Geobacillus stearothermophilus ATCC 12980: one gene and its partner. The protein of the gene in region 1 interacts with the protein of each later gene in a pairwise test. Links are inferred from orthologs where the notes say so. Each region holds a gene or a part of one and is shown in the gene's direction. Other genes may lie near its edges.

The links.
Region 2: the proteins of rplL (region 1) and dnaE interact in binary tests that used the Escherichia coli proteins (3 or more experiments, as listed by UniProt). The link is inferred for Geobacillus stearothermophilus ATCC 12980 from one-to-one orthologs.

Annotation. Positions count from the first base shown.
Region 1 is NZ_CP128494.1:112,046-115,219, forward strand. What follows is about bases 314-3,174. They hold rplL (50S ribosomal protein L7/L12), read left to right. Parts: upstream 314-1,490; coding sequence 1,491-1,859; downstream 1,860-3,174. Other genes in these bases: rplA (50S ribosomal protein L1), read left to right, coding at 314-677; rplJ (50S ribosomal protein L10), read left to right, coding at 936-1,436; QSJ10_RS00610 (class I SAM-dependent methyltransferase), read left to right, coding at 1,972-2,574; rpoB (DNA-directed RNA polymerase subunit beta), read left to right, coding at 2,979-3,174. Also shown: more of rplA, read left to right, coding at 1-313. UniProt on the Escherichia coli protein: The binding site for several of the GTPase factors involved in protein synthesis (IF-2, EF-Tu, EF-G and RF3). Is thus essential for accurate translation.
Region 2 is NZ_CP128494.1:2,171,787-2,175,973, reverse strand. What follows is about bases 314-4,187. They hold dnaE (DNA polymerase III subunit alpha), read left to right. Parts: upstream 314-708; coding sequence 709-3,987; downstream 3,988-4,187. Other genes in these bases: QSJ10_RS11750 (FadR/GntR family transcriptional regulator), read left to right, coding at 4,136-4,187; ytrH (sporulation membrane protein YtrH), read right to left, coding at 314-596. Also shown: sporulation membrane protein YtrI, read right to left, coding at 1-258; more of ytrH, read right to left, coding at 255-313. UniProt on the Escherichia coli protein: DNA polymerase III is a complex, multichain enzyme responsible for most of the replicative synthesis in bacteria. This DNA polymerase also exhibits 3' to 5' exonuclease activity. The alpha chain is the DNA polymerase catalytic subunit.

The DNA of each region.
Region 1 (3,174 bases):
TAGAAGCATTGAAACTCGTCGACCGCTCCAAAGCATACCCGATTGCTGAAGCAATCGAGCTCGTGAAAAAAACGAACGTCGCGAAATTTGATGCGACGGTGGAAGTTGCGTTCCGGTTGGGCGTTGACCCGAAAAAAGCGGACCAACAAATTCGCGGCGCTGTCGTCCTGCCGCACGGCACGGGGAAAGTAGCGCGCGTGTTAGTGTTCGCAAAAGGGGAAAAAGCGAAAGAAGCAGAAGCAGCTGGCGCTGACTATGTCGGCGATACAGAATACATCAATAAAATCCAGCAAGGCTGGTTTGACTTTGACGTCGTTGTTGCCACGCCGGATATGATGGGCGAGGTCGGGAAACTCGGTCGTATTTTGGGTCCGAAAGGGTTAATGCCAAACCCGAAAACCGGCACGGTCACGTTTGACGTTGCGAAAGCTGTGCAGGAGATCAAAGCTGGTAAAGTGGAATACCGCGTTGATAAAGCCGGCAACATTCATGTGCCGATCGGCAAAGTATCGTTCGACAACGAGAAACTGGCCGAAAACTTCGCCGCCGTCTACGAGGCGATTTTGAAAGCCAAACCGGCGGCAGCGAAAGGGACATACGTCAAAAACGTGACGATTACGTCAACGATGGGTCCTGGCATTAAAGTGGACCCGACGACGGTGGCTGTTGCACAGTAACGGTTGACTTTCTGCGTCGAGTCTGATAAAATGCCATTTGGCTGAACAAACGAATATCATTTATACCGTAGACAGTAGGTGCCTGTTTGAGGCTTAATTTCCTACCGAGGTATGTGGACGATAGAACAGCGCGCCCTGCGTCGGGGACGAGCGGCGGTGCGTTGAACGACACCTCCATGTCTACGCGGCATGGAGGTTTTTTATTGAGCAGACGGTATAAGTGGTATTCTCTCATTTTCCTTACAGGAGGTGCAGGACGTGTCGAGCGCGATTGAACTGAAAAAACAAGTGGTTGCCGAGATTGCGGACAAATTCCGCGCCAGCAAGGCAACCGTCATCGTCGATTACCGCGGCCTGAACGTGGCGGAAATGACCGAGTTGCGCAAACAGCTGCGCGAGGCAGGCGTCGAGTTTAAAGTGTACAAAAACACCTTGACCCGTCGGGCGCTCGCGGAAGTCGGCCTGGAAGGACTGGATGAAGTGTTCACCGGTCCAAATGCCATCGCCTTCAGCAATGAAGATGTCGTGGCGCCGGCAAAAATTTTAAGCGAGTTTGCGAAAACGCATGAAGCATTGGAAATCAAAGGCGGCGTCATCGAAGGGAACATCGCCAGCAAAGAAGAAATCGATGCGTTGGCGAAACTCCCGTCCCGCGAAGGGTTGCTTTCGATGTTGCTTAGCGTTCTTCAAGCCCCGATCCGCAACTTTGCGCTTGCGATTAAAGCGGTGGCTGACAAGCAAGAGGAACAAGGCGCGTAATGGCTCATCGATATGTGCTTAACAATCATTCAGAAAACAAAGGAGGAAGTTGTGATGACGAAAGAACAAATCATTGAAGCAGTGAAAAATATGACCGTATTGGAATTAAACGAATTGGTGAAAGCGATCGAGGAAGAATTCGGCGTAACAGCTGCGGCTCCGGTTGTTGTCGCGGGCGGCGCAGCAGCCGGCGCTGAAGCAGCGGCAGAAAAAACGGAATTCGACGTCATTCTTGCCGACGCCGGCGCGCAAAAAATCAAAGTCATCAAAGTCGTTCGCGAAATCACTGGCCTCGGCCTGAAAGAAGCGAAAGACTTGGTCGACAACACCCCGAAGCCGATCAAAGAAGGCATTGCGAAAGAAGAAGCAGAAGAAATCAAAGCAAAACTCGAAGAAGCTGGCGCGAAAGTCGAAATCAAGTAATGGCTGCGCCATTGAAAAAAGAGGCTTGCCCGAAGCAAGGGACGGCCTCTTTTTTGTTACACTATATATACGGAAGGCAGTGCAGCCTGTCGACAAGGAGGAGGGGATGATGATGAGCGAGCATTATTACTCAGTCAATCCGACGTCGGAGCGAAACCCGCAAACGTGGACGTTTACGCTCCGGGGGCATGAATTTCGCTTTACAACCGACAGCGGAGTGTTTTCAAAGCGCGAAGTCGACTTTGGCACACGCCTGTTAATTGAAACGTTCGAGGAGCCGGGAGTGGCTGGGGATTTGTTGGATGTCGGCTGCGGATATGGGCCGATCGGGCTTGCCTTGGCCAAATCGTTTCCAAACCGGCGCGTTCACATGATTGATGTCAACGAGCGGGCGCTCGAACTGGCGCAGGAAAACAAGCAGGCAAACGGGATTGACAATGCGGTGATTTACAAAAGCGATCTTTTTTCGGAAGTCGGAGAACAGCGATTTGCAGCGGTCGTCACCAATCCGCCGATCCGGGCTGGCAAACGGGTCGTTTACGCGATTTTTGAACAAAGCCGGGACCACTTGCTTGACGGCGGGGAGCTATGGGTCGTCATTCAAAAAAAACAAGGGGCGCCATCAGCGCTTGAAAAGCTGAAAGAACTGTTTCCGTTTGTTGAGGTGGCTTCCAAGAAAAAAGGATATTATATCATAAAGGCAAAAAAATGTTGACACTCTTTTTTGGTTGTGGTAGCATTATAAAATGCTAAATATGCACATTTCCCACATGAGGGGATGACGTATATTTTTGGATATGATGGAAAAAATGATAAAATCAATATACAGCTAAACATATGGTTTTCTACTGGATAGAAACCATTTTCTTTTTTTCTCCATCCAACGCCTGGTTTCCTCGCACCGGGAGCGTGTGAAATCCCCTTACCGAAACGGCGGCGTCATAGCTGAACCGTTTCCGTCCGGATGGCGGGGGCCAGCCGCATGCATGCCTAGCGCTTTGCCCCGGAATGGCGGAGCGGCCGACGGCCTTGGCGGCATATGCCGCCAAGGCGGCTGGATCAATGCGATGTTCCGCTTCCGGTTTTCACTAATGTCTACATTTGAGGGGTGAATCACTCTTGACAGGCCGACTAGTTCAATACGGGCGACACCGCCAACGCAGAAGCTATGCACGCATCAGCGAAGTGCTGGAATTGCCGAACTTGATCGAAATTCAAACGTCCTCCTACCAATGGTTTCTCGATGAAGGGCTGCGGGAAATGTTCAAGGAAATTTCCCCGATTGAAGACTTTTCCGGCAATCTCTCGCTTGAAT
Region 2 (4,187 bases), 2.1 Mb from region 1 along the record:
AAGATGGACGGACACGTCCTGCACGGTCAGCTTTTTTTTCATTTCTTTGTTGTAATGGATATAGTCTTCTTGCCAAATGCGAATTTCATTTTGCAAGTCGGCGATCTGCTCGTTCAGCTCATTGACGTGCCGCACCTGCTTTTCCTGCAGGACGCCGAAAATGTACAAAAAGACAAACCAGCTGATGAGCGCCCCAATCGCTACGCCGGCGAAAAAACGCTGCCATGACGGATATTGGTAATACGGAGGAATTCTCATGGCGAAATGTGCTCCTGTGTCAGCCACGTAATGATCGCCACTCCTGTTTGCGCGCCGCCCATGGCGGACAAAATGAGCAAAAACTGCCGCACAATGTCTTTTGTTTCCCCGAGAAACAGCCCTCGCTCGACGACGTAAAACGTATCAAACGTTCCGCCGATGGCGGCGACGACCGCCCAAATGCGCAAGTCGCCGGCAAACCGGTACATGGCCGTCAGCGGCTGGCCGCCGCTCAAAAATGCGCCGAGAGCGCCGATGATGGCGCCGCCAAGCAACACGCCGACCGCGATAAAATAGCTTTGGATCAACGCCGGCAAAAACGCTGCTTTTTCGTCCATCGTTTCCCCGCCCTTTCTTTCTCTTTTACTATGTATATCAACGAATGGGACGGAGCATGCAGCCAATGGAAAAGTTTTCGTCCGCAGATGGATGAATAAGGGAGGGCTGTCTATGACGTTTGTGCACTTGCATGTGTCAAGCGGCTATAGTTTGTTTCAAAGCACGGCCACCGTGGAAGCGCTGGCGGCCAAGGCGAAACAGCTCGGCTGCCCCGCCTTGGCGTTGACCGACCGCAACGTGCTGTATGGCGCTCTGCCCTTTTACAAGGAGTGCAAGCGCCATGGCATCCGTCCGATCATCGGCGTGACGGCCGATATTGCTCTCAGCGGGGACGGCGCCTATCCGCTCGTGCTGTTGGCCGCCAATGAGGAAGGGTACCACCATGTAATCGAAATCAGCACGATGATCCAAATGGGAGAAGAAAAGCAGATCGATGAAGACGCCCTCCGCCGGTTGAGCGGTGGAATTGTCGCCATCACCCCGGGGGCTGAAGGGCGGGTCGAGTCGCTGCTGGCCGCCGGGGAATGGCAGCAGGCGAAAGCGGTGCTCGCCCGCTATCAACAGCTGTTTCCTGGCTGTTTGTATGTGGCTGTCCAGCGCGGCGAGCGGACGCGCGCACCGTACGAAGGAGCGTTGCGGCAGTTGGCGGAAGAAGCCGGGGTTCCGGTCGTGGCGACGAATGACGTCCGTTATGTTGAGCGCGGCGACGCCGCAGCGTGGCGCTGCCTGCAGGCGATCAGGCTCGGCGTGCCATTTGCTGACGTCCAAGAGGATGGCGGCCGTTATTTGGCGGCGCCGGATGAGATGGCGCGTCGGTTTGCTGACTTGCCAGAAGCGCTTGAGAACAGCGCGGCGATCGCTGATCGGTGCGAACTGCACATTCCGTTTGGCGGCTGGCGGCTGCCGAAATTTCCGGTGCCTGACGGCGAGACGGCGGACGGGTATTTACGCCGTCTGTGCGAACAAGGGCTCGCCCGCCGTGTGCCGGACGCCGATGAGCGTTACTGGAAGCGTCTGCGGCATGAGCTTGATGTCATTCAGGCAATGCGCTTTAGCGATTATTTTTTGATTGTCGCCGATGTGATTGCCTACGCCCGCCAACGTGGCATTCTCATCGGACCGGGCCGCGGTTCGGCGGCCGGCTCGCTCGTCGCCTATGCTTTGGCTATTACCGATGTCGATCCGATCCAATATGGGCTGTTGTTTGAGCGGTTTTTGAATCCGGAGCGGGTGTCGGTGCCGGATATTGATCTTGATTTTCCCGATGACCGGCGCGAAGAAATGATTCGCTATGCGGCGGACAAATACGGGCGCGACCGCGTCGCGCAAATCATTACGTTTGGGACGTTCGGCGCCAAGTCGGCGCTGCGCGAGACGGCGAAAGCGCTCGGCATTCCCGGGCGCGAGGCGGAGCGGGTTGTGTCGCTTTTGCCGGATAAACAAGGGGTGACGATCCGCCAATGGCGCAGCGAGTCGACCGCGTTCCGCCGCGCCGCCGAAACGGTGCCGGACGGCAAGCAGTGGCTGGATATCGCACAAACGCTCGAAGGGCTGCCGCGCCATACATCGATTCACGCGGCTGGCGTCATCATCAGCCCTGAGCCGCTTGTGCGCCAAGTCCCGTTGCAGCCAAGCCATGGCGAATGGCCGCTCACGCAATACGCCATGGGGTCGCTCGAGGCGCTCGGCCTTCTCAAAATGGATTTTCTCGGCTTGCGCACGTTGACGCTGCTCGGGCAAATGGTGCGTCTCATCGAACGGCAGACAGGAAAGCCGTTTGATGTGCGTCGTGTTCCGCTTGACGACGAAAAAACGTATGCGCTCCTGAGCGCCGGAGAGACAAACGGCATTTTTCAGCTTGAATCAAGCGGAATGAAGCGTTTGCTTGCGGAATTGCGGCCGTCGGAGCTGGAAGACTTGGTCGCTGTCAACGCCTTGTACCGGCCGGGGCCGATGGACATGATTCCTGCTTATATCCGGCGCAAGCGCGGAGACGAGGCGATTTCGTATATCCATCCTGACCTTGAGCCGATTTTGGCGCCGACTTACGGAGTGCTGATCTACCAAGAGCAAATTATGCAAATCGCCGCCCGCATGGCTGGGTTTTCGCTCGGACAAGCGGACGTGCTCCGGCGGGCGGTGGCGAAAAAAGAGAAGGCGCGTCTCGCTGAACAGCGGGAGGCGTTTGTCGCCGGCTGCACGGCGAACGGCTATCCAAAGGAAGTTGCCGAGGAATTGTACCGGCATATCGTCCGCTTCGCCGATTACGGCTTCAACCGGAGCCACGCGGTCAGCTATGCGCTGTTGTCGTATGCGATGGCCTACATTAAAGCTCACTATCCGCTTTGTTTTTACGTGGCCATGCTCTCGGGCGCTTCCGGCGACCGGGAAAAAACGGCTCTTTACGCTAGCGAAGCAGCGCAAAAAGGGATTCCGCTGCTGCCGCCATCCGTCAACCGGAGCGGCTATCGGTTTGCGATCGAAGGCAAGGCGATCCGCACCGGGCTGGCGGCGGTGAAACATGTCGGCACAGCGGCGAGGCTCATCATCGAAGAGCGTCGGGAGCGCGGACCGTTTGCCGATTTTTTCGATTTCGCCATCCGCCTGTTGCCGAAAGGATTGCCGCGCCCGGCGCTTGAGGCGCTCGTTTTGGCCGGCGCGTTTGATGAAATGGACGGGGAGCGGGCTTCGCTTTTAGCGAGCATTGACGTGGCGGTCGAACACGTGCAATTGGTCGGGCCGTACTTGAACACAGGCGGATTGTCGCTGAAGCCGAAATACATGGATGCCCCCCCGCTGCCGCCGGATGAGCGGCGGAAACAGGAAAAAGAGTTGCTCGGGTTTGCCGTCACCCCGCATCCGGCCGCGGTCTGCCGCCCGCTGTTTCAAGCGGCCCGGGCGGTGCCGATTGCCGAAATGCACGGTTCGGCGGCCGTGGTCGGCGGCTATGTGGCCAAACAGCGGAAAACGAGAACGAAACGGGGGGAGGAAATGGCGTTTGTGACAATTAGCGATGAAAGCGGGGAAGTGGAGGCGGTCGCCTTTCCGTCCATTTATGCCCGCGCCTCCGATGAGCTGGCGGAAGGAAACTTTGTGTTGCTTTTTGGAACGGTCGACCGGCGCGCAGGCAGGCGACAGCTCATCATCCGCCGCGCCGGCCTCCTGCCCGTGTCGGCGCTATACATTAACGCGAGCCGGGCCGATGAGGCCAAATTGTCCAAGCTGAAACAGCTGCTTGAGCAGCAGCGCGGCGCTACGCCGGTCTATTTGTATGACGAAGCGAAGCGGACGCTTCTCCGTCTTCCGGAGCAGTACGCCGTCGCGCTCACAGCGCCGCTTGTCGATGGGCTGCTCGCCTTATTCGGCTTCGGGCGCATTGCTGTGAAATAACTCCCCTTTACTATTTCGCTATTTTATTATATCGTATAACCATTAGGTGGTCAGACCAGTGCATCTGGCTGCGGTTGAACGGCATGCCGCCCACGCATGGAGTATGGCATGAATCGAAAAGGAGGGGTCTCCGTTCAACGATGAAAAAGTGTACGCCGAGACGTTGAAGCATATCCATCGTCTCGTTGTCGAGGATGGCC